Regions from separate parts of the Thalassolituus sp. UBA675 genome, predicted to be linked through region 1. Evidence: predicted binding sites of a transcription regulator. Region 1 holds the regulator's gene; each other region holds the start of a gene.
The links. The regulator sigma-54, encoded in region 1, starts transcription at its own class of promoters, with help from an activator protein. The targets are predictions, from matches to a motif close to TGGCACNNNNNTTGCTNT.
Positions count from the first base shown of each region.

Region 2: a site for sigma-54 is predicted at 5,201-5,218, ahead of B3007_RS04570 (nitrate reductase). Genes of this name have one in related genera too.
Region 3: a site for sigma-54 is predicted at 4,924-4,941, ahead of B3007_RS04910 (ammonium transporter). Genes of this name have one in related genera too.

Region 1 is NZ_DBNJ01000031.1:68,068-78,501, forward strand. Features, by position in the region: gene rapZ (RNase adapter RapZ) at 1-849, opposite strand, end outside; gene ptsN (PTS IIA-like nitrogen regulatory protein PtsN) at 867-1,325, opposite strand; gene hpf (ribosome hibernation-promoting factor, HPF/YfiA family) at 1,329-1,631, opposite strand; gene B3007_RS13690 (RNA polymerase factor sigma-54) at 1,696-3,255, opposite strand; gene lptB (LPS export ABC transporter ATP-binding protein) at 3,400-4,125, opposite strand; gene lptA (lipopolysaccharide transport periplasmic protein LptA) at 4,122-4,700, opposite strand; gene lptC (LPS export ABC transporter periplasmic protein LptC) at 4,684-5,235, opposite strand; gene B3007_RS13710 (KpsF/GutQ family sugar-phosphate isomerase) at 5,235-6,212, opposite strand; gene B3007_RS13715 (calcium/sodium antiporter) at 6,209-7,171, opposite strand; gene B3007_RS13720 (ATP-binding cassette domain-containing protein) at 7,340-8,152, shown strand; gene mlaE (lipid asymmetry maintenance ABC transporter permease subunit MlaE) at 8,152-8,934, shown strand; gene mlaD (outer membrane lipid asymmetry maintenance protein MlaD) at 8,938-9,399, shown strand; gene B3007_RS13735 (STAS domain-containing protein) at 9,396-9,722, shown strand; gene B3007_RS13740 (BolA family protein) at 9,793-10,032, shown strand; gene murA (UDP-N-acetylglucosamine 1-carboxyvinyltransferase) at 10,048-10,434, shown strand, end outside.
Region 2 is NZ_DBNJ01000009.1:149,003-159,436, forward strand. Features, by position in the region: gene B3007_RS04550 (NAD(P)-dependent alcohol dehydrogenase) at 1-593, shown strand, start outside; gene B3007_RS04555 (DUF4870 domain-containing protein) at 711-1,076, shown strand; gene B3007_RS04560 (MAPEG family protein) at 1,121-1,471, shown strand; gene cobA (uroporphyrinogen-III C-methyltransferase) at 1,598-2,353, opposite strand; gene B3007_RS04570 (nitrate reductase) at 2,358-5,021, opposite strand; gene nirB (nitrite reductase large subunit NirB) at 5,650-8,214, shown strand; gene nirD (nitrite reductase small subunit NirD) at 8,276-8,608, shown strand; gene B3007_RS04585 (NarK family nitrate/nitrite MFS transporter) at 8,658-10,124, shown strand; gene B3007_RS04590 (bifunctional protein-serine/threonine kinase/phosphatase) at 10,182-10,434, shown strand, end outside.
Region 3 is NZ_DBNJ01000009.1:236,203-246,636, reverse strand. Features, by position in the region: gene B3007_RS04935 (DUF262 domain-containing protein) at 1-19, opposite strand, end outside; gene B3007_RS04930 (efflux RND transporter periplasmic adaptor subunit) at 411-1,562, shown strand; gene B3007_RS04925 (ABC transporter ATP-binding protein) at 1,555-2,283, shown strand; gene B3007_RS04920 (ABC transporter permease) at 2,280-3,497, shown strand; gene B3007_RS04915 (ABC transporter permease) at 3,530-4,729, shown strand; gene B3007_RS04910 (ammonium transporter) at 4,983-6,269, shown strand; gene B3007_RS04905 (hypothetical protein) at 6,272-7,003, shown strand; gene B3007_RS04900 (hypothetical protein) at 7,190-9,220, shown strand; gene B3007_RS04895 (metallophosphoesterase) at 9,342-10,370, opposite strand.

The sequences.
Region 1 (10,434 bases):
CGCTAGTTCACGGTGACGTACCTGCACGTTCGGGTATTTCATACGGTATTCGGTGGCTAGCTGCTCCGCCAGGTAGACGGATCTGTGCTGACCACCGGTGCAGCCAATTGCGATGGTCATGTAGCTCCGATTTGCTTCGATCAGACGATCCGTCCAGCGAGTCAGAAAATCGCTGATTGATTTCCGCATTTCTCCAACAACATCATAGCTGTTCAGGAATAACTGTACTTCACTGTCGAGGCCTGTGAGTTTTCGCAGGTCTTCGCTCCAGTAGGGGTTCGGCAGGTGCCGTACATCGAAAACGTAGTCGGCGTCTGTCGGGATACCGTGTTTAAAGCCGAACGACTCAAACAGGATCGACATCTCACCGTTCGGACGATCTGCAACCCGCAGGCGAATCATGCTGCGCAACTCGTGAACAGACATGTGGGTGGTGTCTAAGGTCAGGTCCGCCATATTGGCGAGTGGATCAAGGAGGTCTTTCTCCTGGTCGATGGCTTCTGCCAGTGACAGTTCTGTGGTCGTGAGAGGGTGCTTTCGGCGTGTCGCGCTGAATCGTTGCAGCAGAACCTTTTCAGACGCATCAAGATAAACCACGTCGAGCTGATAGTGATCATTAGGCAGATCGAACAGTAGTTGTTCGACAGGCTCTTCTGTCGCCGACAGGTTACGCGCGTCAATACTGACCGCTACCCGGGTGAGCTTGTCGTTAGCATCTGCCTGACTGGCCAATGCGGGTAGCAGCCCGATCGGCAGGTTATCGATGCAATAGAAGCCCAGATCTTCGAGAACGTGCAGAGCGCTCGATTTGCCCGATCCTGATCTTCCGCTGATAACTACCAGGCGCATATTCGACTCCGTGATGACTACCGCTCTGCGATCGCTCGCTGGAAAAGATGTTTGGCGTCTGGCGCGTTGCGTAGAGCTTCGCGATATTCCGCCTGATTAAAGTTACTGGCGAGTGTCGCCAATATCTGAAGGTGTTCGTCGGTCGCTTCCTCGGGGACTAACAAAGCAAATACGAGGTCGACCGGATTACCATCAATAGAATCATAGTCTATCGGGGTATTTAATCTTAGTAGAATGCCCAACGCTTTCTGACACTGCAGCAGTCGGCAGTGTGGGATGGCGATGCCTTCTCCTATCCCTGTGCTCCCCATGCGCTCGCGTGCTAACAGGCGTTCGTATATATCGTCTGCGGAGGCGTCGCCGATTTCTTCAGCAACCAGAGATGAAAGTTGTTCTAACAGTTTTTTCTTACTGGAAACGGTCACGTCAATGACGGACCGCTCCGGTGTGAGGATATCCTCAATACTCAAAGACATGCTTCAGCCTTGACCGTGTTGGCGCGCTACCAGCTTCTCTTTGTGTTTCAGAACCTGACGGTCCAGCTTATCCACCATCTGATCGATAGCGGTATACATATCTTCGTTTTCTGCTTTGGCGTGCAGGTCGTGACCTGTGATGTGAATTGTCGCTTCAGCCGTCTGTCGATCTTTAACGACAGTCAGTGTGACTTGCCCTGTGGTGATGCTGTCACTGTGGCGCGTCAGTTTTGCCATTTTATCTTCAACGTGTGCCTGCATAGCTTCTGTTACTTCTACATGATGACCACTGATATTGATTTGCATGCCAAGTCTCCTGTGTCGCTGGCGGTATGTGAATCAAAGTCTGTTGACTCTCAACTAACAGACTCTAAATCAGCTGCTTACGTTCATTCGATGGTGGTATCAGCATAGCCTCGCGGTATTTCGCTACCGTGCGCCGTGCCACTTTGATGCCTTTCTCACCCAGCATCGTTGCTATCTTGTTGTCACTGAGTGGCTTCCGCGTGTTTTCGTCCGCGATCAGTTTTTTGATCATCGCCCGGATGGCCGTCGATGAACACTCCCCGCCGCTGTCGGTGCTGACGTGGCTGGAGAAAAAATACTTGAGCTCAAAAATGCCGCGCGGCGTATGCATGTATTTCTGAGTCGTCACCCGCGAGATCGTTGACTCATGCATACCAACCGCTTCGGCGATGTCATGAAGCACCAGCGGTTTCATCCCTTCATCACCTTCTTCAAAGAAGTCTATCTGGAATTCAACGATTTTGGTTGCGACTTTGAGCAGAGTGTCATTGCGACTTTGCAGGCTTTTGATAAACCAGCGCGCTTCCTGCAGGTGATCTTTGAGGAAGGTATTGTCGGCACTGCTGTCTGAGCGGCGGATCAGCGATGCATAATCGGCATTCACGCGCAGCTTGGGTGCAATTTCTGGATTCAGCTCAACACGCCACTCATCACGAATCTGGCGGACGATGACGTCTGGAATGACGTATTCAGATTCTTCTGAAGCGATACCGGCACCCGGCTTAGGGTTCAGCTCTTTAATCAGTCGCATGACGGATTTCAGGTCGTCTTCCTTTAATTTGGTACGGCGCATCAGCGACTGATAATCACGGCTACCAAGCAGGTCAATATGATCACGAATGATCAGCTGAGCTTCGGTTAACCACGGGGTACCTTGTGGAAGCTGATGCAGCTGAAGAAGCAGACATTCGCGCAGGTCGCGGCAGAAAACACCGGCCGGATCAAATTGTTGCAGGCGATGAAGAACTGCCATCACTTCTTCTTCTTCGATTTCGAGTGACGGGTCCATCGCTTCAATGACGTCTTCAACTGTCGTGTGAAGGTAGCCATCATCGTCTACACCATCAATCAGCATGGTCGCAACTTCGCGGTCAGCATCTGACATTGGGGTCAGGTTTAGCTGCCAGAGCAGGTGATCCTGCAGATTGTCGCTGGTGGCGTAGCGGGAATCGTAGTCAAAGTCTTCGTCTACCGGCCCGGAGCTTGATGCGACTCCGGCGCTGACCTGATAGGTATCTTCCCACTGGCTATCTACAGGCAGGTCATCGGGCAGTTTCTCGCTCGACCATTGCTCATCGAGAGATTCCTGGCCGCTCTGATCGTCGTAGGAATTGTCATCGTAGGAATTGTCGTAATCCTGATTGTCAGAGCTGCTCTCACGGTCTTCGCGGCTGTCTCTGTCGTTGTTATCGGAATCAGAACTGCGGGAATCGTTGTCGGACTCGTTGCCTGAGTCGCTGTTGTCATCAAACTCTTCGCTTTCCAGCATTGGGTTGGAATCCAGCGCTTCCTGAATTTCCTGCTGAAGGTCCAGCGTTGAAAGCTGGAGGAGGCGGATGGCCTGTTGCAGCTGAGGCGTCATCGTCAGCTGCTGGCCCATCTTAATCTGAAGGGATGTCTTCATATAACTCGGTAATTACGACCTGAAAATCGAACCATCTTTTTGTTTGATGCACCTAGCATTATAGGCAAAGTCCTTGTGTATGGAACCTATTTTGCTTACCAGAGTAAATAGATAACTCTACAGTACGTGACATCGGTCAGAGTTTCAAAGACGGAAATCGTCCCCAAGGTAGACTTCGCGCACCTGCTCATTGGCAAGCACATCTTCAGCCGTGCCTTCGGCAATGATGTGGCCGCCACCAACGATAAAGGCTTTCTCGCAGATCGCGAGTGTTTCACGCACGTTGTGGTCGGTAATCAGTACGCCGATGCCCCGCGCCTTAAGCTGACGGATAATATCCATGATGTCCGAGACTGAGATCGGGTCGACACCGGCGAAGGGTTCGTCGAGCAGAATGAACGAGGGCTCTGCTGCCAGTGCTCTGGCAATTTCGACACGACGACGCTCACCGCCGGATAGCGCCATGCCGGCGCTGTCGCGGATGTGTTGAATATGAAATTCGTTGAGCAGCTGCTCGAGCTGTTCGGTGCGCTGCTGGCGATTGAGATCTTTACGGGTCTCCAGAATTGCCATGATGTTGTCGGCAACACTGAGCTTGCGGAAAATCGATGCTTCCTGCGGCAGGTAACCGATGCCTTTGCGGGCACGGCCGTGCATTGGCAGGTGGCTGATGTCTTCATCGTCAATCATGATGCGGCCACGATCCGCCTGCACCAGGTTGACGATCATATAGAAACAGGTCGTTTTGCCGGCGCCATTGGGGCCCAGCAAACCAACGATCTGGCCGCTTTCAACGCGGATAGACACGTCTTTAACGACTTCGCGGCCGCCGTAACTTTTGGCCAGATGTTCTGCCTTCAGTGTTTTCATTCTGTCGCTGCTTCCGGAGATTCTGTCGTGTCAGACTCTGAGTCAGATTCGGACTCAGGTTTTGGCGGCTGGATAACGACTTTGATCCGGCCGGAGTCTTCATCTGTGCTGTCGGTCGACGACTCGGCGGTGGTGCCATCAGCACGCACGGTCTCTGTTGCCATGTCGTAGGTGATGCGTTCGCCGCTGAAAATATTGCCTTCCTGTTCCAGTTCAGCATCGCCAGTAATAATGATGCGGCGCTCGCTGGTGTAGTAATCGATGCGGTTGCCGAGGGCTGTGGTGAGCGGTTTACCGACCTCAATCTGCTGTTGGTAACGGGCACGGTCGCCTTCTGCGACGGCTTTTTCGAGGGTGTCGCCGTTGCGCAGAATCATCAGGCGGTCGGCTTCTATTTTCAGCGTGCCTTGGGTAAGAATGACGTTGCCTTCATACACAACTGTACCTGCGCGGCGGTCGATTTCTGCAGAATCCGAGAGGATCGTCATTTCTTTCTGCCAGTCATCCGGCAATGCGACTGTGTAGCTTGCGATCACTGACAGCGACATCACGGCCAGTTTATTGAACAGGTTCATAAGTCGTACGGACTCCTGTTTTCAGTTCGAGGCGCTGACGTGTGGCGTCAAACATCATTCCGGTGCCAGTCATGCGGCTGTTTTCACCCGTCATGGTAACCAGCTCATCAGTCTCTGCGATCTTGTCATCAATATGATAGGTCAGCCTTGAGGTTTCAAGGCGCATCGGGTCACTGCTGTCGAGCGGCCTGATTAATATGTTGCCTGATAATTTCAGTGCCTGTTCGTTGCCGCGCATAACACCTTCGTCAGCGGTCAGTACCCAGTCGTCTTTTGAACTGACCAGAAGACGTGGCTCACTGAATACGGTGAGGTCGCCCTCGGGAAAGTGCTCTGATTTTGCGGCGTAAAAAGTATCGGCCAGTGAGCCGTCTTTTTCGTAGCGGCGACTGAACAGTACTTCGCCATAATAATCCGGCTCGCGAACGACCTGTTCGGTCGTTTGCCCGGTAATATCGCGGGTGTAGCGATCTACTGCCAGAAAGGCAACGCCGAAAAATGCGGTGACTAATAGCAGTAGATAGCGCTTACGCATCAGATGACGCCTGCTCGCAGAAGGTCGTGCATGTTAATAACACCGACGGTGCGGCCTTCGTCCTGCACGACGAGCGCGTTGATCTTGCCGTCTTCCATGATTTTCAGGGCTTCTGCTGCGAGCATGCCCGGTGAGGTCGTTTTACATTCAACCGTCATCACATCTTTGATGGTGGCATTACGGATATCGACACCATGGTCGATGGCACGACGAAGGTCACCATCGGTGAAGATACCGGCGAGCTTGCCGTCCGGGTCTGCGACTGTGGTCATGCCCAGCCCTTTTGAGGTGGCGATCAGCAGCGCTTCAGGCAGTGAGGTTTCCGGAGAGACAACTGGAATCTGCTCGCCACTGTGCATGATGTTTTCTACTTTCAACAGCAGACGACGACCGAGGCTACCGCCCGGGTGAGAAAATGCGAAGTCTTCGGCAGTGAACCCTTTTGCTTCCAGTAGGGCAATCGCCAGCGCATCGCCCATCACGAGTGCACACGTCGTCGAGGACGTCGGCGCCAGATCAAGAGGGCAGGCTTCCTGATCGACACCCGCATAAAGGTGGCTGTCTGCCGCTTTCGCCAGTGTGGATTCTTTATTCCCTGTCATGCTGATCAGCTGCGTACCCTGACGCTTCAGCAGTGGCAGCAGGCTGGTCACTTCGCTGGTTTCACCAGAGTTGGATAATGCAATGACAACGTCGGCAGCGGTGATCATCCCCATGTCACCGTGGCTGGCTTCGCCCGGGTGAACGAAAAAAGCAGGAGTGCCGGTACTGGCCAGTGTCGCTGCCATCTTGTTGCCAACGTGACCAGACTTGCCCATGCCGGTTACTACAACTCGACCACGGCACTGAATAATCAACTGGCAGGCGCGGGTGAAATTCTCATCCAGATGGTTGCTCAGTAGGCCAACCGCTTCCTGTTCGAGTTTTACCGTGCGGCGTGCGGAGTCAATAAAGTTAAAAGTCGTTGATTCAGTCATGCTTGATTTGCCAGAAATAAGGTGAACATGTAGCCGAGGTAGCCGGCAGTAAGAATGATGCCTGGGATACGTCCCAGCGTCCCTCTGCGATAACAGATAATAAAGAACAGCAGCAGGGCAAAGGTAACGCCAGCCATCACTATGTAGTCACGGTAAAGTGCCATTGGTTCAACGGCGGTGACCGCCAGTATCCCCGGGATCGGCATCACCGCGAGCAGGTTGAAAATATTTGAGCCAATGACATTACCGATAGCAATGTCATGGTGGCCTTTTAAAGCACTGGCGACGGACGCTGCAAGCTCGGGCAGGCTGGTGCCGATCGCAACAATGGTCAGGCCGATCACGAGATCAGACACACCAAAGGCCGTTGCGATACCGGTCGCGCCCCAGACCAGAGCTTTCGAACTGGCCATCAGAGTGATCAGACCAACGATCAGCCAGAACACTGCTTTGCTGGTGGGTGTGCTTTCAATTTCGGCCGCTTCGTCTTCGTCGATCACAGATTCGCCGCTATCCGACGACTGCTGGAACATCAGGAAGAGAGCGAAGATCAGGGCTGCGATCAGGATCAGGGCGTCGACCAGATTCAGCTCAAGGTCGATCAGAACGACACCTGCGAGCAGGGTGATCATCATCAGCAGAGGGAGTTCTTTCTTGAGCAGGCCCTTCTGTAATGGGATCGGCGCGACAAGCGCGGTAATACCGAGTACCAGGGCGATGTTGGTGATGTTCGAGCCAATGGCGTTACCGATCGCCAGGTTGCCGGCGCCGTCGATCGAGGCCATGGCGGAGACAAACATCTCCGGTGCGGACGTGCCGATAGAGACAATGGTCAGACCAACCAGCATCTGAGACATGCCAAGGTGGCGGGCAGTGGCCGCGGCGCCGATAACGAATTTGTCGGCACTCCAGACAAGAAAAATCAGGCCAACGAGGATTGCGCCTATTTCGGGATACATAGCTAAAGATCACGCTCAGGAAATTAAGCCGCTCATTGTACCGGAGCGGTGAATCGGCGCAATTGCAACAGGATGTTCCGCCTGGCGGGCGGAATTGCCGTTGGTATGCCCAGAACAATCCGATATGCTAGCGGTCAGTTAAAGTACAGGGTAAATACAGGTCACCTGATGTCTAACAGCAATAACCACGTCGAAGTGAAGGATGTCACCTTTTATCGTGGTAAACGAAAGATCTATGACGGTCTGAATGTCGCCTTTCCCCGCGGCAAGATCACCGCAATCATGGGCCCCAGCGGCACAGGTAAAACGACACTGTTACGCATGATTGGTGGCCAGCTGAAAGCGGATTCCGGCGAAGTGCTGGTGGATGGCAGTAATGTCGGCACCATGAGTCGCGGAGACCTGTTTGAGCTGCGCAAAAACAAAATGGGTATGCTGTTTCAGACCAGTGGCCTGTTTACAGACCTCAATGTGTTCGACAACGTCGCTTTCCCGCTACGCACCCATACCGATCTGCCTGATGACATGATCCGCGATCTGGTTCTGATGAAACTTGAAGCTGTAGGCCTGCGTGGAGCGCGTGACCTGTTTCCGGCGGAGCTGTCCGGTGGCATGGTGCGCCGTGTTGCCTTAGCGCGCTCTATCGCGATGGACCCTGAGCTGATTATGTATGACGAGCCGTTTACCGGGCTCGATCCGATTTCTATGGGGATGATTCTGCGCCTGATCCGCGGTTTGAATGAAGCGCTCGGGCTGACCAGTTTGCTGGTGTCTCACGACGTTGAAGAGTCCTGTCAGATTGCCGATTACCTGTGCATCGTTTCAGGCGGAAAAGTCATCGGCTTTGGTACGCCAGATGAACTCAGAAATGGCGATAACGCCGAAGTACGTCAGTTCCTTAACGGTGATCCCGATGGCCCTGTGCCATTCCATTACCCGGCCGATGACTATCGCGCTGATTTATTTGCGGGAGAGGCATAATGCTTAAGCATGTTCGAAGCCTGGGACAGGTCGGCGTTCAGTCGATCCAGTCTATCGGTCGGGCCGGTATGCTGTTTACTCAGTCGGTGACCTGGGGTGGCCCGGGCAGCGCGGGTTTTCTTGATCTGATCCGACAGATTCACTCGGTTGGTGTGCGTTCACTGTCGATCATTATTGTTGCAGGTTTCTTTGTAGGAATGGTGCTTGCTCTGCAGGGCTACAACATTCTGGTGAAATTTGGTTCGGTTTCGGCGCTTGGGACTATGGTGTCTCTGACTCTTTTGCGTGAACTCGGCCCGGTGCTTGCGGCACTGTTGTTTGCCGGGCGGGCAGGCTCAGCCTTGACCGCAGAAATCGGTCTGATGAAAGCCACTGAGCAGCTGTCTGCCATGGAGATGATGGGCGTCGACCCGCTCAAGCGTGTGATTACTCCGCGACTCTGGGCTGGCGTTATCAGTGTGCCGATTCTGGCATTGTTATTCAGCACCGTAGGTATCTGGGGCGGAGCGTTTGTCGCTGTCGATATGCTGGGGCTGTACGACGGCGCCTACTGGAGCAATATGGCAAACACCGTGGAGTTTTACGAAGACGTTGTTCAGGGGCTGATTAAAGCCGCTGTATTTGGTGTGGTGGTGACATGGATTGCTGTCTATCAGGGCTACGACGCCGCACCGACATCCGAAGGTATTGGTAAGGCAACAACACAAACGGTAGTGATCTCATCACTGGCGATTCTTGGACTGGATTTTATATTGACTGCGGTCATGTTAGGAGGCGTGTAAAACATGCGTATGCGTAATGTCGAACTCATGGTCGGCGGCTTTATGGTAATGGGCATTGTTGCTCTTGTGTTGATGGCCCTGCGGGTCAGCGGTCTGTCCATGGATGCAGCTGGCGAAACCTACACAATCAAGGCGCGCTTTGAGAATCTGGGTGGCCTGACAGACCGTGCGAAAGTCTCGCTTGCAGGTGTCACTATTGGCCGTGTAACCAATATTACTCTCGATCAGGAGTGGTATGCGGCCGTGGTTGAAATGGAAATAGACAAGTCGATGGACACACTGCCCATCGATACCAGTGCATCGATTCTTACGGCTGGCCTTCTGGGTGAAAAGTACATTGGTCTCAGCGTCGGTGCTGAAATTGACTACATGCAGGACGGTGACTGGGTTCAGGATACGCAGTCTGCTGTTGTACTCGAAGAGCTGATCAGCCGCTTCCTGTTCAATAAGGCAGAGGGCGAATGACCGCGCCCTCGTTATCGGTCGCTGACGGCGGAGAAATCCGGGTCGAAGGTGACTTGACGCTGCATACCGTAGCCAGCCTGATTAAGCCTGGCCACGACGCTATCGCTCAGGCAAATGGTAGGGTCATTATTGATTTTGCTGCCGTGAGCCGTTTCAGTAGTGCAGGCGTTGCTCTGATCCTGAATTGGCTCCGCGCTGCCGAGGCCAAAAAGGTCGCGCTAACGATCAAAAATCCGCCGGCGGACCTGCGTGCCATTATCGAGGTCTGTGATCTTGATGAGGTTTTCGGGCCAGTCCTGTCAGGTTCTGACCTGCCGGAGTAAGTCAGTACTTCGGTTCAGCGCCTAAATCCGCTATGATTGTGCGCTTTCTGAACTGAGTGGTAGTTACAATATGTCCTCGGATATTACCCCGAACGAAATCCTGGAAGTGTTACAGGCTGAAGCCCCGGATGTTACCTGGTCTGTCGTTGACGGCTACGTAAAGGAAATCACCGGTGTCGGGGAGGTTTTCGAAGGCCTGAACGCAGTGAAGCGTCAGCAGTTCGTCTACAAAATTCTGAATCCCTATATCGTTGATGGTCGGCTTCATGCAGTGTCCATCCAGACTTATACGCCTGCTGAAAAAGCCTGAGCGTGAGACCCTGAAATGGAAAAACTGAGAATCGAGGGCGGAAACCGCCTCGACGGCGAAGTCCGTATTTCCGGCGCAAAGAACTCGGCCCTGCCTATTCTGGCGGCTACCCTTCTGGCCGAAGGCCCGATGCAGGTCGGTAACCTGCCGCACCTGCACGACATCACCACCATGCTCGAGCTGCTTGGTCGTATGGGCGTAAGTGTCGCTATTAATGAAGATATGTCGGTAGAAACCGTCTGTGGTGAGCTGAACAGTCTGGTCGCGCCTTATGATCTGGTGCGTACGATGCGTGCATCGATTCTTGTGCTTGGTCCACTGCTTGCGCGTTATGGCGAAGCAGAGGTATCGCTGCCTGGTGGTTGTGCCATTGGTTCCCGTCCGGTGGATCTGCACTTGCGC
Region 2 (10,434 bases), on a different contig from region 1:
CTCCAATTTTGTGTGCTGGTATCACGACTTTCTCGCCGCTGCGCACCTGGGGTGTAAAAGAAGGGAGCCGAGTTGGTGTGATTGGCCTGGGTGGTCTTGGGCATATGGCAGTGAAGCTCGCCGTCGCCATGGGTGCGGAAGTCACGGTACTCAGCCGTTCCAACAAGAAAGAAGCGGACGCTAAAGAGCTGGGTGCAACCGGTGTACTGGCATCCACAGACAAAGACGCGATGAAAAAAGCGACAGCCTCTTTTGATCTGATTATCGACACTGTACCTGTAAAGCATGATGTGACTGTTTACGCGCCCCTGCTCGACATTGACGGCACACTGGTTATTGTTGGTCAGGTCGGTCCTATGGAGGAGTTCATGTCAGTACCTATGATTATGGGACGTCGTCGTGTGGCTGGTTCCCTGATTGGCGGTATTAAAGAAACTCAGGAAGTGCTCGACTTCTGCGGTAAACATAACATTCATCCCGAATGTGAGATTATTCGCCCGGATGAAGTGAACGACGCCTTTGACGTTATGGCTAAAGGTGATATCTCTCATCGTTATGTGATGGACATGTCGTCACTTACTGTAGAAGGCTGATTTACAGCAGTGAGATATCAAAAACACCCCGCTTGTCGGGGTGTTTTTTTTCGCGTCGTGATAATGTGAACAAACACAGAACAGAGATACAAAACATAGAACACAGGAGCTATGACAATGATTGACCCGAATGAAGAGTATTGGGGGATGCCGGTCAATACCTATTGCACTATGATTCATCTCAGTCAGTTGAGCAGTATTCTTGTTCCTGGGCTGGGTTTGATATTACCCATCGTTATGTGGCTCATGAATAAAGATAAGAATGAGCAGATAGATCGTCATGGTAAGGTGACCGCTAATTGGTTACTGAGCCTGGTAATCTACTCTGTCGTCTGTTTTATCCTATGGATCTTTGTCATTGGTGCATTGGCCTTTTTTGTTCTGGGCATCATGAATCTGGTATTCGCTATCATTGCTGCCGTCAAAGCTAATAACGGCGAGCTTTGGATTTACCCAATGAGCATCACCTTTTTCAAACCCTGAACACGTTGGTGCATAAAATGGGCGTCGGATGAATATGCTGGTGTGTGTTTTTGTATTCTCTGCTCACACTAGCGAGAGCCCCAAAGGTCTGGGGCCTTCAATGGTCAGAAAAAGCAGCTTCCCTTTGTAAGGGTATGGAACCCAGAATATCAGCCAATCTCAGTAATCAGTTTGAATGGCCGGTATTTTTCTATATTGCCTGCCTGGTCCTGATGATGAAGGCGCTGGACAGCAATATCGTTTCTATTGCTTTGGCCTGGGTATTTATTCTCGGGCGCGTGATTCACCGTGGCGTTCAGATTCTGACGAACAATGTTCGCCTTAGAGGCCTTGTATTTACCATCAATTTTCTGGCTGTGCTGGCCATGCGGTGCCTACTTATTTTGGCTCTCTGATCTCAGAATTTCGGAATCTCAGCTCAAAAAAAAGCCCCAGGCCTTGCGGGGTGGGGCGAGTCCTAAAGTTCGCTTTTCAGCATTGGACCAACAGCTTACTTGGGAATCCGGCTTGCGCCGGTATGCTCACGCCACGGCTTCGCCGTGGGCCTGAACCTGGTTGCGGGCAGCGAACGCCGCCACTTCGCCAACGATGATCAGCGCAGGGCCTGCACCGGAATATCGCTCAGCTAAAAAAGGCAGATCCATCAGTACACCCGTATGTACTTCCTGATCTGGTAATGTCCCGTTAGCAATCAGAGCGACAGGTGTAGAATCTGACAGCCCCTCACTTAACAGGCTCGCTGTGATCATCCCTGCCTGTTTAACGCCCATATAAAATACTCGGGTAGGGCTTTGGCTTTTCTGATACTCACCGAATTGACTGTGACCGCTATCCAGCATCAAAGCATTTCCGTATTGGCGATGAGTCAGTGGTATTTTGGCGGCGGCAGCGCAGCCGCCAGCGGCGGTAATTCCGGGAACAATATCAACTTCGATACCGTGCTTCTGGAGATATTCCAGCTCTTCACCTCCCCGACCAAAAATAAACGGATCACCGCCTTTAAGGCGAACTACGCGGGCGTATTTACGAGCGCTGGTGAGCAGAAGTTTCTGAATGTCGACTTGAGTCATCTTGTGCGCACCGCAGCGCTTTCCGACATGAATCCGTGTGCACTTCTTCGGCAGCATATCGAGAATTTCATCAGAAATCAGACTGTCATATAGCACAATGTCTGCCTGACTGATCACTCTCATTGCCTTTATCGTCAGCAGCTCAGGATCACCGGGACCACCGCCTACGAGCCAGACTTTACCGGGTTGCTTCTGTGTATTTTTCATTGTCTTACTCCACAGCCTCTGCGGGCTGGTATTTCGCAATAAGAGATTTCAGCTCTGGTATACAAGAGCCGCAGTTCGTGCCGCATTTGAGCTGACCGCCCAGTTCATCTGCACTGGTACAGCCATCGGCAATCGCTTTGTTGATCGTATTTTCACCGACCTGAAAACAGGAGCAGATAATGGCTCCTTTATCTTCCACTTTGCCAAGAGGGCGGCCAGCAAGGATGGCTCGGCGGTCTTGCATTGACAGCTCTTTCTGACCAAACGTGTCGATCAACCACTGTCGACTGCTGAAGTCATAATCCTGATGTATAAAGAGAACCGCTTTGAGTTGGTTACCCTCAACCAGGCACAGGCGATAATGCAGGTTCGCGGGGTCACTGAACATCACCCAGTTATCGGACTCAAACTGGTTTCTGACTGAGCTGATGAATTCAACCGGATCGTTTTGCCCACTAATTTCGTACATGTGGCCAGTATCTGTAACGTTGTAAACCCAGTAATCGGTATCAAGGCTGCCCAGGTCTTTATTCGTCAGTAGAAAGCCTTCCCACTCGGTTGGAAATATAGTCGCTTCAACATCAGTGATCTTAAGGGCAGGCTGACCAGAAATTGGATCATGATCTTTGTTGATCAGAGTACCCATGCGGGCTTTGCTGGCGTAGCGACTGGTCCAGTGCATGGGAACAAAAACTTCGCCCTTACGCTGCGCCATATCACTGCGGACATGAGCGCGTACGATAATCTCTCCGAGGTTACTCCAGAGTCTGACCAGCTTGTTGTCCCTGATGCCGAGACGCATCGCATCTTCAGGGTGAAAGTCCGCATAAGGTTCAGCAATGTGTCGGGCCAGAACAGGCGCTTTCGCGGTTCTGGTCATGGTATGCCAGTGGTCACGTACTCGCCCCGTATTCATGCTCAGACCTGTTTCTGATGCCGCGGGCGGCACTGCAATGACAGGAATGAATTTCGCTTTTCCTGATTCAGTATAGAAATATCCATCGTCGTAAAAACGTGCACGGCCAGAAGGGTAGTTATCATTAACCGGCCATTGAATCGGAGCGAGTGCATCGTATTGTTCGCGGCTTAAATTGGTCAGGCCGCTGAGATCAAAGTCCCGCGTGCCTTTGTTCTCAAACATGGAAAGCCGCGCGTGCTCGTCAAAAATATCGGCCGGATGCTCGTACGGAAATTCTTTCTCGAAACCCAGTCGACGCGCAACCTGAGTAATTATCCACCAGTCAGGGCGTGCTTCGCCTGGAGCAGGGAGGAAGCCTCTCTGACGCGATATACGGCGCTCAGAGTTTGTGACAGTACCGTTCTTTTCACCCCAGCTGGCAGCGGGCAGCAGTACATGAGCAGCCGCGGTTGTATCGGTGTTTGCCATGCAATCTGAGACGACAACCAGCTCACAGTGTTTCATGGCTTCTTTAACATCATCAGCATCAGGCATACTGACCAGCGGGTTGGTGGACATAATCCACAGGAACTTTATTTTGCCGCTTTTGACTTCGTTGAACAGATCGACCGCTTTTAAGCCCGGCTTTTCTGCAATACGAGGTGACTGCCAGAAACGACGTACGCGGTCTCTATCGGCGGGGGAGAAGTCCATATGCGCAGCCAGCTGGTTGGCCAGACCTCCGACTTCCCGCCCACCCATTGCATTCGGCTGCCCTGTAATTGAGAACGGGCAGGCACCCGGCTTACCAATACGACCGGTGGCGAGGTGAAGGTTGATAATGCTGTTTGCTTTATCAGTTCCATCGACGCTCTGGTTCACCCCTTGAGAATAAAAGGTCACCGTTTTCGGCGTATCGCGAAACCAGGCGAAGAAGGTTTCCAGGTCCTGCTGGCTGACATCAGTAATATCAGCGAGTGAAGAAAAATCAGCGGCTGCTTGTGATGCGGCATCAAGTGCTGCGCTGATGTTTTCAGAACACTGCTCAATAAAGTGTGTGTCCAGTGCGTTCTGTTGGTGTAAGTAGGTCAGCAGCGCATTAAATAGCGAAGTATCGGAACCCGGCTTTATTGGCAGATGCAGGTCTGCAATGTCACAGGTTGCTGTTTTACGAGGGTCGATCACAACAACCTTCATATCCGGGCGAGCTTTCTTTGCCGCAGCCATACGTTGGAACAGAATAGGGTGGGCCCAGGCGGCATTGCTTCCGGTGATCACCAGAAGGTCAGCCTGTTCCAGGTCTTCGTAGCAGCCCGGTACGGTATCACTGCCAATAGACCGTTTGTAAGAAGCAACAGCCGACGCCATACACAGACGCGAATTGGTATCCATATTCGCACTGCCTATAAAGCCCTTCATCAACTTGTTGGCGACGTAATAATCTTCTGTGAGAAGCTGGCCTGACCCGTAGAACGCAACCGCTTCCGGGCCATGGGTAGAGACTACCTGGCGGATCTTATCGGCGACCAGGTTCAGTGCGGTATCCCAATCAGCTGCCTGGCCATTCATTGTCGGGTGTAGCAAACGGTCGGTTTGATCCAGAGTATCGTGCAGCGCAGATCCCTTAACGCATAGACGCCCGAAATTTGCTGGGTGCGACTTCATTCCAGCGACAGGCGCAATATCCTTCTCGTCGACAGAAATATCCACACCACATCCTACTCCGCAGTATGGACATGTTGTCTGAACCTGTAGCTTTTTATGACTCATAGGGCTATCCACATAGTTGGCTTGCTACTCTCAAGCCTTTTCGTGAGCAAAAAAAAACGCCCGCGGAGTTACCCGCGAGCGCCAATGCTCATAAACACAACACAAAACGACGACACCAACGTTGGTGTCTGGACCGCTGAATCTGGCTCCCTGCCAATGCACAAGGTCTTAGTAATGAGTAAACAAAAAGAGTGCCAACTCTGAGATGCTAGTCATTTATTCATACTCAGACCCGCCTCAACGCCCGTGGCAACTGAGCCTGGTGATATGTGAGCAGAATCGGCCGGCCCGTTTTCAGAAGTTGATTCGGTAAGTCACTGGTGACCTTGTATCTTATTTGCCTTTTTGGGGTGCAATAAAACTGTAATGAGCACTCTTCTGGTGCGAAAAGTGGAGTCTGATCACTTTTTCTCTGTGGTTCTGATACTCCCAGCCCACCGACAGGCAGGCTGAAAACCAGACGCGACGGCCTGCCATTGCATCTGGCGGTTCTGGATACCGCTTTGGCACTCATATTGCTAAAGCCTATTCGATACTGTTTGCTGCAACGGCGTAGCGGGTAAGTAGAGCAACGATGCACTTATTTAAGGAGACAAGAAGAATGTCTGAATAAGAGAGAGTCATCGCCATGAGTAAGAAGCGCATCATAGTTGTTGGTAACGGTATGGTTGGCCACAACTTCCTCGCCACTATGGCCGAATCTGAGAAAGCCTCAGAATTCGAATTAATCACCTTTTCCGAAGAACCTCGCCTTGCGTACGACCGCGTACAGCTGAGCAAATACTTTTCAGGGGCGACCGCCGCTGACCTGGCACTCACCACAGAATCTGAATACGACGATTCCGGTATTACCTATTTAAAGAATGAGAAAGTTGTCGAAATTGACGCCGACAACAAAACCATTACGACCTCAACCGGGCGTATAGAAGGATACGACAAACTGGTGCTGGCAACGGGTTCCTATCCATTTGTTCCACCGATTCCGGGTAAGGATCAGGATCACTGCCTTGTTTATCGTACGATTGAAGATCTTGAAGCAATTTCTGCGTCCGCTGAAGTATCCAAAACGGGTGTTGTTGTTGGTGGCGGTCTGCTTGGCCTTGAGGCAGCAAATGCACTTAAAGAAGCCGGCCTTGATACCCACGTTGTTGAATTTGCTCCGCGCTTAATGGCCGTGCAGCTCGATGAAGGCGGCGGTAATCTGCTGCGACATAAAATCGAATCTCTGGGTGTGTCAGTACACACTGAAAAAAACACCAAAGAAATTGTCGCCGGCGAAGAATGCCGCTATCGCATGAACTTTGCCGACGGCTCACACCTTGAAACAGATATGATTCTGTTCTCTGCAGGTATTCGCCCTCAGGATGAACTTGCGCGACAGTTCGGCATCGACGTCGGCGAACGCGGCGGTATTGTCATTAACGATTATTGTCAGACCTCAGAAGAAGACATCTATGCAATTGGCGAATGTGCGCTCTGGGACAGTAAAATTTTCGGTCTGGTCGCACCGGGCTACCAGATGGCAAAAGTCACAGCGGCTCACATCACAGACACCCTGGTAAATCTGAAAACCCCGGAACTTGCTTTTAAGGGTGCTGATATGAGCACCAAGCTTAAGCTGCTGGGCGTGGATGTCGCATCGATAGGTGATGCGCATGGCCATACGGCGGGTTCTCAGTCGTTTGTATTCAGTGACGACATCGAAGAAGTCTACAAGCGACTTATTGTTTCTGCCGACGGTAAAAAACTGCTTGGCGCCGTGCTGGTGGGTGAAACTGAATCCTACGGTACTTTGCTGCAACTCATGCTTAACGATATGGATATCCCGGGTAATCCAGCTGCACTTATTCTGCCAGCACTGGGTGACGAAGCGCCTGCAGGCCTGGGGGTAACTGCATTACCCGACACGGCTCAGATCTGTTCATGCTACGACGTATCAAAGGGTGACATTGCTGCTGCGGTACAAGGTGGCTGCTGCACCATGGGAGACATTAAAGGTGCGACCAAAGCGACCTCGGGTTGCGGTGGTTGTGCTGCCCTGACCAAGCAGGTAATGGATGCCGAGCTGGAAGCTCTGGGTGTAGAGGTCAATAATGATCTGTGCGAACACTTTGCCTACACCCGTGCTGAGCTGGCAGACATTATTCGAGTGAAAGGCTACGCCAGCTTTAAGGATGTATTGCAGGGGCACGGCAAAGGACACGGTTGTGAGATCTGTAAGCCGACCATTGGTTCTATTCTGGCTTCGTACAAGAACGAGTATGTTCTGAAAGATGATCTGATGCCGCTGCAGGACACCAACGATATTTTCCTCGGCAATATGCAAAAAGACGGTACTTACTCTGTCGTACCGCGCGTACCGGGGGGTGAGATTACCCCTGATAAACTGATTGCCATTGGTGAGATCGCTAAAGAGTTTGATCTCTATACCAAAATTACTGGTGGGCAGCGTATCGATTTATTTGGTGCACAACTCCACGAGTTGCCGAAAATCTGGGAGAAGCTGATTGCCGCTGGCCTTGAAACCGGGCATGCCTACGGTAAAGCACTTCGTACCGTGAAATCCTGTGTAGGAAGCACCTGGTGCCGTTACGGTGTGCTCGATTCTGTCTCCATGGCTGTCGCTCTTGAGCATCGCTACAAAGGACTGCGCGCACCACACAAAATTAAGTTCGGTGTTTCTGGTTGTACACGCGAGTGTGCCGAAGCCCAATCAAAAGACATTGGTGTCATTGCGACTGAAAGCGGTTGGAATCTGTATGTCTGCGGTAATGGTGGTATGCGACCTCGTCATGCTGATCTGTTTGCGACAGATCTGGACGATGAAACCCTGATCAAATATATCGACCGCGTATTGATGTTCTATGTACGTACAGCAGATCGCCTGCAGCGTACATCTGTATGGCTGGAAAACCTTGAAGGTGGTCTCGACTATCTGCGTGAAGTCGTTATCGATGACAAGCTGGATATCTGTGGTGAGCTTGAAAATGACATGACTCGTGTTGTGGGTACTTACCAGTGTGAGTGGAAAACTACGGTTGAATCCCCAGAGAAGCTCAAGCGCTTCAGTCACTTTATTAATGCTGCTGAAGAAGACAACAACCTTCTCTATGTGCGTGAACGCGGACAGCGGCGCCCGGCGACTGATAACGAGCGTATCGAACTGGTTGAGTTAACGGCAGAGAAGCACTGATCTCTGGCAGACCTTAATAGAATTAAAGCATGCAGCAACGGCTGCATGCAGGAGAAAAATGATGACTGACTGGACAAATATTTGTTCTCTTGAAGATCTGGTTCCCGATACTGGCGTATGTGCGCTGGTAGAAGGAAAACAAGTAGCGATATTTCGCTTTGGTGATGGCGAGACGGTATACGCAATCAGTAACTACGATCCGTTCGGAAAGGCGAACGTACTGTCGCGCGGAATTCTGGGCTCGATAGGTGAGCGTCCTGTGGTAGCGTCTCCGCTTTATAAGCAGCACTTTGATCTTACTAGTGGCGAGTGCCTGGAAGATGATGCTGTGAAGCTGGAGCACTTCCCAGTGCGCATTGAGAACGGGATTGTACAGGTGAGTTCAGCCGCGTAAGCGGCTTTCTCGCTAATCGGATTGCTATATATCGTTACTAAGGCCATTTATGACCTCTGAAAAATTTAATATCTTCTCGTTCACAGGGAAGATGAAAGTCTTGCACCTGAGCTGGATTGCATTTTTTATTACCTTTGTCGTCTGGTTTAACCACGCGCCATTGTTAATGGCTATTGCAGATAGCCTGGGGCTGGCACCGTCAGAAATTAAGACGCTGCTGATTCTCAATGTTGCGTTAACGATTCCTGCCCGTGTCGTCATAGGAATGCTTACTGACCGGTTTGGGCCCCGGGTTGTATATTCATCTCTGCTGGCAGTGTGTTCAATTCCCTGCTTTATGTTCGCGTTTGCCGATAGCTTTGTGCAAGCCGCTGTAGCCCGTTTTATGTTGGGCTTCATCGGTGCTGGCTTTGTGATCGGCATTCGTATGGTGAGCGAATGGTTTCCTGCAAATGAACTGGGCACAGCCGAGGGCATTTACGGCGGTTGGGGGAACTTCGGTTCCGCAGCAGCAGCTTTCACATTGCCTGCGGTTGCTTTGTGGTTCGGTGGTGAAGACGGCTGGCGTTATGCCATCGCTGTAACGGGGGCGATGAGCCTGCTGTTCAGTGTCGTGTACTACATGAATGTCTCTGATACGCCGAAAGGATCGACTTACTTTAAGCCGAAAAATATTGGTGCGATGGAAGTGACCAGCAAAGGCGATTTCTTCTTCCTGCTGTTCATGAAGATTCCTATGTACGCAGCGCTGGCGCTGTTGACGTGGAAGCTGTCTCCGAACGGTGTTGGTCTTCTGACAGAAACCACGGCGGTCTTCTGTTATGTCGGTCTGGCTCTGCTGTTCATCTACGAGGTAAGCCAGGTTTGGAAGGTGAACAAAGAAATTTTTGAAAAGCCGGTTCCGGAAATGCACCAGTACAAGTTTAAGCAGGTAGCTGTTCTGAACGTACTCTACTTCGCAACCTTCGGTTCTGAACTGGCGGTTGTTTCTATGCTGCCACTTTTCTTTGCTGAAACTTTCACCCTGGACCCTGTTATGGCCGGTATGGTTGCGTCGGCTTACGCCTTCATGAATCTTATGTCCCGTCCGGGCGGCGGCTGGTTGTCTGATAAGTTCGGACGTAAGTCGACCTTGTTGATTCTGACAGCGGGTCTGGCTGTGGGTTATTTTATAATGTCTCTGGTTGATAGCAGCTGGCCACTCTGGCTCGCAGTTGTTGCTGCGATGGCGTGTTCGTTCTTTGTTCAGTCAGGTGAGGGTGCAGTATTCGCTGCAGTGCCTCTGATCAAGCGTCGTCTGACTGGTCAGATTGCGGGTATGACTGGAGCCTACGGCAACGTGGGTGCTGTTACTTATCTGACAGTGCTGTCGTTCGTCGATTATTCTGTCTTCTTTATGGTAATCGCGGCGACCGCCGTAGTAGGCTTTATTACTCTTCTGTTCATGGAAGAACCGAAAGGTCACATTGCTGAAGTCCGTGAAGACGGATCGGTTGAGATGATCAGTGTAAACTGATGGGTCTCGGTTCGGTAAAAAAGTGGCTCCGGCCACTTTTTTTATGGGAGAAAGAAAATGACGCCGCCAGGCAACGAACGTAACCTCGAAGTGACATTTGGAGGTTTTAGCTCTGCTGGGAACAAACCAGAAAATCAGGATGCTTTCGCAGCCTGGCAGCCGTCGACAAACAGTGCCCGTTATAAAGGAATTGCCTGTTGTATTGCAGACGGCGTGAGTTGTAGCGATAACGCCCAACAGGCAAGCACCACCAGTGTTACTCATTTTCTAAATGATTATTACAGCACGCCGGATAGTTGGGATGTAAAAA
Region 3 (10,434 bases), on a different contig from region 1:
CAATATTTTCGTCACTCACTTTAGACTCCAAAGATCTATATCTCTATTCGATCTGTAATTGCTTGAAAGCTTGTTAGTATGCGTTCGCGCTTATCCTGAAACGCTCTTTCGGGGTTTCAAGAGCAACACTCTGACATCATTGAAGTATCTTCCATAACTTAGGTCTCCCTTCTGACATACGAGCAGACTTGGCTATTTAGCTCGCGATCAGGCCTTTGCTTGCGTGCCAAGCTTTCTCTCAATGTACCGAGCATACCGACCTTAGCGCTATATGCAAAGTACCTGAGGCGACGCCATATCAGCTCCCGATTCATTTCATATACCCTGACCTACATCATTGCCCTTCCTCCGCCCACTCTATATGTTATGGCGTATACGGAAATCCACGGTCACTGACCCTGAAGGCCATTATGAGTCTCCCCTCTCCTAAACTTCTGATTCCTATTGTGTTGATTGGCGCAGGTGTCGCTGCTGTGCGCTTCTGGCCTGAGAGTCCGCTTGATATCTCTGTGTCGCAGGCTTCGGTCGGCTTAGTAGAAGCCAGTGTCGCCAATACCCGCTCAGGCACGGTTAAGGCTTGCCAGCGGTCCCGCTTGTCGTTGCCTCTCGGTGGCCAGGTCAGTGTTCTTTATGTTGCTCAGGGCGATAAAGTTGAAGCTGGCGCGCCTTTGATGGAGCTCTGGAACGAAGACATTCGTGCCACTCTGGCAACTGCTGAGGCCCAGCTCGATACTGCCAGGCTTTCGCACGAGGCTACCTGTACGCAGGCACAATCGGATAAGCGTGAAGAGCGCCGTATTCATGATCTTCATAAGCGCCAGATGGCATCGTCTGAGCAGTTAGACCGCGCCGAAACCGCCGCAACCATTAGTGAGCTTTCGTGCAAACAGCAAGAAACCCTGATTACTCAGGCGTCTGCCAGTCTGGATCTGCAGAAAGCGCGTTTTGCACAAACCCAGTTACGCGCTCCCTTCGCTGGCATTATTGCTGAGGTGAACGCCGAGATCGGTGAATACGCCACACCATCGCCTCCGGGCGTGGCCACACCACCCGCCATTGATCTGATCAACCCCGATTGTTTTTACGTGCAGGCGCCAATTGATGAAGTAGATGCGGCTCAGGTCGCACTGGATATGCCTGTGCGCGTTACCTTGGATGCCTTCGGCGACCGCACCTTTGATGGCCATGTCTCGCGGATATCGCCTTATATTCAGGATGAAGAGAAACAGGCCCGTACGGTGGATGTTGATGTGCGCCTCAATGAACTCCCTGATGGCACCCATCTGTTGATTGGTTACAGCGCCGATATCGAGGTTATTACAGCAACCTCTGACAACACCCTGCGGCTTCCTACCGAGCTATTAATCGACACGGATCATGTGATGCTCGCCAAAGACGGCAACGCCGTTAAGCAGCAGGTAGAACTGGGCCTGACTAACTGGACCTGGAGTGAAGTCATAAGCGGTGTGAGTAAAGATGACCTGATCATTAACGAACCCGGCCAGAGCGACCTGACAGACGGCCGCACCGTGCGTGTGCTGGATACTATTGTCCATGACTGAAGCGATGAAGACTGGGGCCATTAAAGTTCGCGGAGTGCATCGTCGCTTTCAGCTCGGTGATCAGACAGTGCATGCGCTTAATGATATCAATCTGGATATTACGCAAGGCGAATATATTTCAGTGATGGGGCCGTCTGGTTCGGGCAAGTCGACACTGCTGAATATGCTGGGCCTGTTGGACGTGCCTGATGAAGGCGAGTACTGGCTTGCGGGCGAAGACACCGTGCCTATGAGCGAGGAAGCGCGCGCGGGTTATCGCCGTGACCACATTGGTTTTGTGTTTCAGTCTTACCACTTAGTACCGCGCCTGAGTGCCCGTGAAAATATGGAATTGCCTATGGTGCTGGCGGGTATTCCTCCGGCAGAACGCCGTAAACGCTTAGCACCTGTTATTCAACGCTTAGGGTTAACGGAGCGCGCCGACCATAAACCAGAGCAGTTGTCTGGCGGTCAGCGCCAGCGCGTGGCCATAGGCCGGGCCATTATTATGCAGGCACCGCTGCTGCTCGCCGATGAACCTACCGGGAATCTCGATACTCATTCGGGTGCCGACGTGGTTGAGCTGCTGGAAGAATTAAATGCTCAGGGCATTACCTTAATTGTGGTTACGCACGACATGGCGCTCGGCCAGCGCGCTAAGCGGCGTTTGCGTATGGTGGATGGCGCCATCGTCAGCGACGATACGTTCGCCATACCCCCCACAGAAGAGCCCGCCGTATGATCCGCCTGCAGGATCATCTCACCTTTACCCTGCGCTCACTGACACGAACGCGATTTCGTACCACCATGCAGTTAGTGGCTATGGCCATTGGTGTATTGGCGGTTGTGTTGCTGACTGGCATTGGCGAGGGCGGACGACGATTTGTTATGGCTGAGTTCGCAAGCCTCGGCAACGATGTTTTAGTCATGCTGCCCGGCCGAAAAGAAACCACTGGAGGCCTGCCGCCATTAACCGGCGAAGGCACCCGTGATATCACGCTTGAAGATGCCCAAAGCCTCATGCGAATTTCCGGTGTCGAACGTATTGCACCTATCGTTGTGGGCATCAGCCGTTTGAGCATTTCAGGGTTGAGCCGCGATAGTTTAGTTCTCGGTACAACTGAGGACTTCTTCAGCATCCGGGATCTCGCGTTCAGCCAGGGGCAGGCGTTTACCACTCGCGAAGGTAGCCGTAGCCGCTCGGAATGTATTTTAGGGGCAACCCTGAGGGATGAATTATTCGGCCCGAAACGCGCACTGGGGCAATGGATTAATGTCGCGGATTATCGCTGCCGCGTGACGGGCGTACTCACTGACTCGGGAACGGGTTTCGGATTCGATATGAGCAATGCTCTGATCTTGCCCGTAGATAACGCCATGCAGATCTTTAATACCGAAGGTCTGTTCAGGGTAATGATTCAGATTGAGAATATTGATGCTGTGCCAGCCATGACCACAGCCGTTGAGCAACAGATGAAGCTACGCCACGACGGCCAGCTGGATATTACGATTGTTACGCCCGACAGCCTGCTCAGCGCCTTTAATAATGTACTGTTAATCATGACCTTTTCAGTCGCCGGTATTGCGGCCATCAGCCTGTTAGTCGCCGGGGTTTTAATTATGAATATGACACTCATCGGCGTAGCTCAGCGCCGGGCTGAAATTGGGTTACTAAAAGCACTCGGGGCTTCATCAAAAGAAGTCCGCTTGTTGTTTATTACCGAAGCTACGTTACTCGCCACCAGTGGCGCTGTACTCGGCATGTTGATCGCAGAGTTTATTCTTTGGGGCCTTAGATTTAAATTTCCCGAAGTGCCCTTCGCAACCCCTTTATGGGCCAGCGTATCGGCGATTGGTGTGTCTGCCATTGCCGGCATTCTCTTCTCCTGGATACCGGCGCAGAAAGCCGCAAAGCTGCCACCCGTGTTGGCACTGCAAGCTCAGGCAGGGAAATAACTGTGGTAGACCTTGCTGCGAGGGAAATATAAATGATAAGACCTGACGACTGGCTTCGCCTTGCTACCTCACCTGTCACCAGCCAGCCGGGCAAAAGCGTATTAACTGCGCTCGGCATCGCCATTGGTATTGCCGCAGTCACGCTGTTAACCACACTCGGGCACGGCGTTCGCCAATATGTTCTGGATAGCTTCTCACAATTTGGCACTCGTATTATTGCGATCACGCCGGGCCACAGCGAAACTGCCGGTATGGCCGGAGGGTTAATCAGCTCGGTGCGATTACTGACCCTCGATGATGCAGAAGCCTTAGCGAGAATTACCGGCAGCGAATGGGTGGTATCAAATGTTCAGGGCTCGGGGCCTATTCGTTACGGCGAGCGCGTTCGCAGTACCGAGATTCTCGGTACGACCTCTGATTTTAATCAGGCCTGGGATTTCCCTCTGGCGATGGGAAAGTTTCTGCCCGACACCGGCGGCAATAGCCCTGCCGTTGCAGTGATAGGCGACACCTTATACCGAGAGCTGTTTCGTAGCGAAAACCCGCTCGGGAAGTTTATCCGCATTGGTGGCCAGCGTTATCGGGTCATTGGTGTGATGCAACCCAAAGGCTCAACACTGGGGTTTGATCTTGATGATATGGCGTATATTCCTGCGGATCGTGCTCTTACGCTTTTTAATCGGGAAGGATTAATGGAAGTGGATGTCGTGTTCTCTGAAGGCACAACATCCAGCCAGATGCTTGAGCGCATAAAAGCGATGATGATAAAACGCCACGGCCAGGAAGACTTCACCCTGACCAGCCAGGATGAAATGCTCAGTAGCATGAACCGCATTCTCGGCATCCTGACCATAGGCGTCGCGGCTTTGGGTGGGATTTCTTTATTAGTCGGCGGCGTGGGTATCTTCACCATCATGACGACCAACCTGACCGAGCGCACCGCAGAGATCGGGTTACTGCGAGCCATTGGTTGTCCGCGACGGCAGTTGCTCAGTCTCTTTTTGGGCGAGGCCGTCATGCTCTCATTATTCGGTGCTTTTATCGGCATCGTTATCACAGCCGTTGTCGTCGCCCTGTTAAGTCTATTGGCCCCGGCCTTTCCGGTTCAGATTCAGTTTTCGACACTCGGGCTGGCCATCGCAGTCGCCGTTATTACCGGGCTAATTTCAGGTATCTGGCCTGCGTATAAATCATCACGCCTGAGCCCGATTGAAGCGTTACGAGGTGAATAACAATCGTGCCCCACGATGTCGTTTTTTTGCACTGTTTTCGACCAGTTTGGCGCACCAATACCAACCACTCACGCACCAATATCGTAAAAGCGGTTTAAATCCCCTTTCCATATAATTTCCATCCTGTCGCTAAAGGCCCATCGCTGCTGAGCTGCGACACATAACTTGCCGTTAGTTACAAAGATATAAATAGATGGCACAACACTTGCCAAACAAGCAGGAGAAATTTTATAAGAAACATAGGCTTAGCTATATGTACTTCCTCCCAGCGATGCTGTTGTCGCTAACTATTGTCCCCGGCATCGCTCATGCAGATACCGGAATAACTAGCACGGATATCGTCTGGATACTGGTTTCCGCCACTCTTGTATTCTTTATGCAGGCAGGGTTCGCCTTGCTTGAAAGCGGCATGTCGCGTGCGAAAAACGCGATTAACGTAATGATGAAAAACTACATCGATGTCTGTATCGGTAGTCTTTTGTTCTGGGCCGTTGGCTTCGGCATTATGTTTGGCTACAACCCCACAGGTTTCTTTGGTACCACGGCCTTCGGCTTATCCGAAGGCAGCAACTGGGACTTCACCTTCTTATTATTCCAGACCATGTTCGCTGCAACGGCCGTCACGATTTGCAGTGGTGCTATGGCTGAGCGTACACGCTACACCGCGTATCTGTTATCCGCTGCCGCTATCGTAACCTTTATTTATCCTGTGTTTGGCAGTTGGGCCTGGGGCGGTAGTTACGGCGGTCAGGGCTGGTTGGCTGAGCTGGGCTTTATTGATTTTGCAGGCTCTACCGTTGTGCACTCTTTGGGCGCATGGTGTGCACTTGCCGGGGTCATTGCGGTTGGCGCCCGTACCGGCCGTTTTGATAATTCGGGCAAAGTACGGAATATTCCGGGCCACAATTTATCTCTGGTTGCACTGGGTGGCTTCATCCTCTGGTTCGGCTGGTTTGGCTTTAATGGCGGCAGTGCATTATCTGCGTCAGAAAATATTGGCGGCATTATTCTTAACACTCACCTTTCCGCCGCGGCTGGAGCCGGCGGTGCGATTCTATTATCTGCTCTGTTGCAGCGTCCGATTCTTTTAACAACCACAGTTAATGGTAGCCTCGCAGGACTGGTCGGGATCACCGCGGGTTGCGCCACGATGGAACCGCCATTCGCCATCGTCACAGGCGCTGTCAGTGGTGTGATTGCAACACTGGGCCAGGACCTGATGCTTCGTTGGAAACTCGACGATGTTGTTTCAGCGATTCCTGTCCATGGTTTCGCAGGTGCTTGGGGCACGATTGCCGCGGGGCTCTTTTTCGCAGGCGACATGTTCGATGCTCAGCGTGTTGCGACTCAGGCCATTGGTGTGATCGCTGCCTTCCTCTGGGCCTTCCCGTTGTCGCTGCTGGTGTTTACGCTTATTCGTTTTGTGATTGGCCTTCGGTCTTCAAAAGAACATGAGCAGATGGGCCTGGATTGTACCGAGCACAATGAAGTCGGTTATCCAGAGTTCCAGCAAAACATCACTTTCCGTCAGGAGCCATAAGCATGAGCCCTGATATTAAACGTCGCATCGTGTTCACGATTTTGTCGGACTATATTGTTGGCGAAGAACTTCGCCAAGTTATGATCCTATGGCAGGCAGAATTCTCTGAACGCTCGCGCTATGAACTGAATCAGTTTCTGGGAGCGTGCCGGGATGTTCCGGGTATTCAGCAAAACCGCATCGAGATTCTCAGCCGCCTGGTACGCATGGTCATGGCTGCCAACGAATCCGATCTGAAGCCTGACCCCATCAACTGGATGAATTCAGCAGACGATGCAGAAACTTCGTTTACGCCCTCTGAGCCGGTGACCAAAGAAGAGATCCGCCGGCCTCAGCAAACTACCTTCAGGCCTTCGCAACTTCAGAAGACCTCGGGTACTGCACCGCAGAACAGTCTGGTCGCCGAAGTGGTTAATATGCTGTTCAGTCGCTTGCGCTCAGATCAGATACGCAGCATTAAATCGTATGTACTCAGCGCCGCTCAAAAGAAGAAATTGCAGCCTGCCGCTGTGGCTATGTTTGAACAACCGGATATTTCGGTCTCAGCCGTTCATACGCCACTGGAAATCAGGGACGCACGTAAGCTGATTAACTTCACCTACATCGGCTGCTGCGAGGCAATCGGACCGGTAGATGCCGACTTGCTGCTGAGCAAAGCAGTACGCGAGGTCGGTGAAAAATATCGAGGCGATGAGCCTTATGCGACTTGTCTGAATCAACTTCTGGGGCGCTGAGGCGCCCTCTTGCTTTCGTAACTTTCGTAACAAATACAGCCAATACAACTTTTTTCTACGGTACCTGCATCCAAACTGAATCCCCCTTCGTATCACCTAAGTGATGCATCTTTGCACCCGATCTGTCACATCCAACGACGCAGCCAAATGGCTACACAACTTACCTCTTTGAAAGGTACACGTGATATGAAGATCTTCCCCCAGTACAAATCAGCAAACAAACTGACTCTCATTGCCGCTAGCATCATCGGCCTGACGGCCTGTGGTAGTGATGATGGCTCCGATGGTACAGATGGCGTAAACGGCTCTCCCGGGCTCAGCTATCTGAACTACTTACTCGCTAACAACGGTTCTGAAAACGCGGGTACGGTTGACACAGTGAATCAGTCGGGTGCTGTTTCAAAAAGCTTTTCGACGGGTGCGAACGAGGGTATCGCGATTGACCCCTCCGGTGATCTGGTTCAGGCCGCAGACCTGACAGACAACGCTGTCCGCACGATCTGCCGGATTAACCAGCGAGCGGCTGGCGGCGAATACAGCAGCCAGTATGATCGTGAGATCACAGGCACAACCACTGGGCTTGCAAATCCGAAAGGTATCGCCCTCGCTGAAGACGCAGGCTATGTATTTGTAGCAAACCTGAATGAGCTGAATATCAGCGTCTTCGGTACTGCCGCTGCGGGCGATGTTGCCCCCGTTGCGACAACGACTCTTAGCGTGAAGCCCTGGGACCTGACGTATGACGAAGCGAACGATCGCTTATTTATCGCTCTGACTGACGGTACGATCGCTGTCTATGACGATTACATGGCCAACGGCTTTACGGCATCAGCTGCCGACCGAACCATCACGCCAAGTAATAGCGAAGGCACTAAAATCTCTGTTAACGCCCATGGCATCGCCTATGAAGTGGCCAGCGACCGCCTTGTAGTGAGCGATGTTGGCGATGCAGCCTCTGCTACTGACGGTGCTATTTTTGTGATTTCTTTGGCCTCTACTGCCGACGGTGGTACTCAGGTTGATCGCCATATTTATGGCCCTGAGTCCATGCTCGGCAACCCAGTTGATATTATTCTAAGTGGTACTGAACTGCGCGTTGCAGAAAAGTCGAACGATGCAGTACTCGTGTACAGCAATATTTTTGCGTCTGGCAGCGGTGACATTGCACCTGATTTTGTCAGCAGCACATCAAAGCCTGAATCGCTTGCAGAGATTCATACCATGGCGACTCACCCTGATGTCTCTGATACGACCGATGTGAACACTGTGCGCGCTGTGGCCGCCAGCAGCAACAGCACGAATATCAGCCGCTTCACAACCAACCTGAGCGCCGTTACAGCAACCTTCACCGGTGTGACGACCATTGAAAGTGTGACTTTCGATATTGAAGGCGACGCGTATGCGACGTACGGCGACGAAACCGACGGCGGCATTGCCGTACTGAACCGTGTATCGAAGTATCGTGACAGCGGTAGCCTGGATACCAGTCGCGATCGCCAGATTATTGGAGCAGCAACCTTGCTGGTCAATCCAAAAGGTCTTGATGTTGATAGCCATCAGGGAGCAATTTTCGTTGCAGACATTGGCACCAATGCCGCCCGTACAGAAACGGGTGTATTGATTTACTCAACTTGTGCGGCGGGTAACGCGGCTCCGTTAATGGGTCTGTATCCATCAGGTGGCGCGACTCCGTGGGACGTCGATTATGACGCCGAAACAGATAAGGCTTTCCTCGCACTGACCAACGGTACGATCGCTGTATTCGATAACGTGATGAAAAAGCTTAATCAGGGCACCACTACAGTAATGTCGGAAGACCGCCTGATTACACCTGCAAACTCGGGTGTTGTGGTAGCGGCTCCGACCAACATGCATGGTATTGATTATGACCCGGTAACTGACTCACTCATCGTTTCTGATGTAGGCTCGGCTGCAGTCGCTGACGACGGCAAGATCTACGTTATTGCTGCAGCTTCTTCTGCTTCAGGGCAAACGGATGTTCAGGTAAATATTGCCGGAGCAGCGACCGAGCTGGGCAACCCGGTCGACATCATGTACGACGGGAAGAATCTCTACGTTGCGGAAAAATCGAACGGTAAGATCCTGCGCTTCGACGATATTCTGAAAAGCGCGGGCGGTGATATCGCTCCAGATCTTTCAATCGACTATTCCGCCGCTGAGAGTGTCGCTATCCTGCCACAGCACCTGGTGCGCTAACGCGTACGCGAGCCATAAAAAGCTCAAAATAAGCTAAATAAAAAAGCCACTGATAGGATATCAGTGGCTTTTTTATTTCAAAACACCCGGCGTATAGCCGGTGATACATCAGTAAAGCGGCTTAATCACGCGTCATCTGATAAGTGTGTGCGAGAGCGTGCTCACCCGTTACGTCGTCGACTGTGTAGACCCGCACCGTCAACTGGCTACCTTCTATATTCAGATGCATAAAGCCCAGTACATCACCCTGCTGAAATTCTGCCAGATTACGATTTACATCGTCCAGTGGACGTTGTTTTGCGCCTGCACCTGACACTATCTGAGTCATACCATCGCAACGTTCTACGGGTGGCAGAATCTGAAGATCATGATCATGGCCAGAAATCATCAGGTCAAAATCGCCGCATAAATTGTCGCCTACGAAATCATAAAAAGCGTATCCGAAAGCAGGAACACCATCGTACCAGCCAGCGTTGCCGTGACGGCCATTTGAAATATATGGGTGATGGGAAAACGCAATTTTCCAGGGTGTCGTCGCAGATTCTTTTTCAGCTTCGATCCACTCTTCCTGAACCCGATAGTATTTAAACTGACGGTATTTAGGATCAGGATCAGACACAGCCGCCAGCGGATTAGAATCGAGTGAGAAGAAAGTCACCAGTGGCGCTTCTGATTCAAGCGGTGCAGTAAACGAATAGTACCGTGCTGGCATATTCCACTTTTCACTCATGCGGTCTTCCGCATAGTGATAATCCACCTGAAACTCGCCCTTGTCGTTATCCAGGCCATCGCCACTCAACCAGCCGTTATCGTGGTTACCAAGCGTCATATAGAACGGGAAATCAACGTCTGCATACGGCTTTTCGAATTTATCGATAAACTGAACATCGTCGACCGAATCAACGCCAGTTTCATAGATATTGTCACCCAACCCCAGGGCAAAATCGCAGCCGAGTTCATCACAGACTGCCTTCATGGCTGCCGCAACCTTATACTGCTTTTCTTCGCCCGTACCGGTGTCACCGATGGCGATAAAAGAAACTGCGCCGTCTGGCACCTCAACGACCGGCTCTTCTGGTTCCTCAGGAAACCAGGACATGCCATAAGCGGGTAAATGTACGGCCAGCGCCACCAATGCGAGCTTTTTCATCTTCTGTCTCCAGACATCACAGCAGTAAAACCACTGAGAGTACCCCCCCAGTGCTTCAGATTTG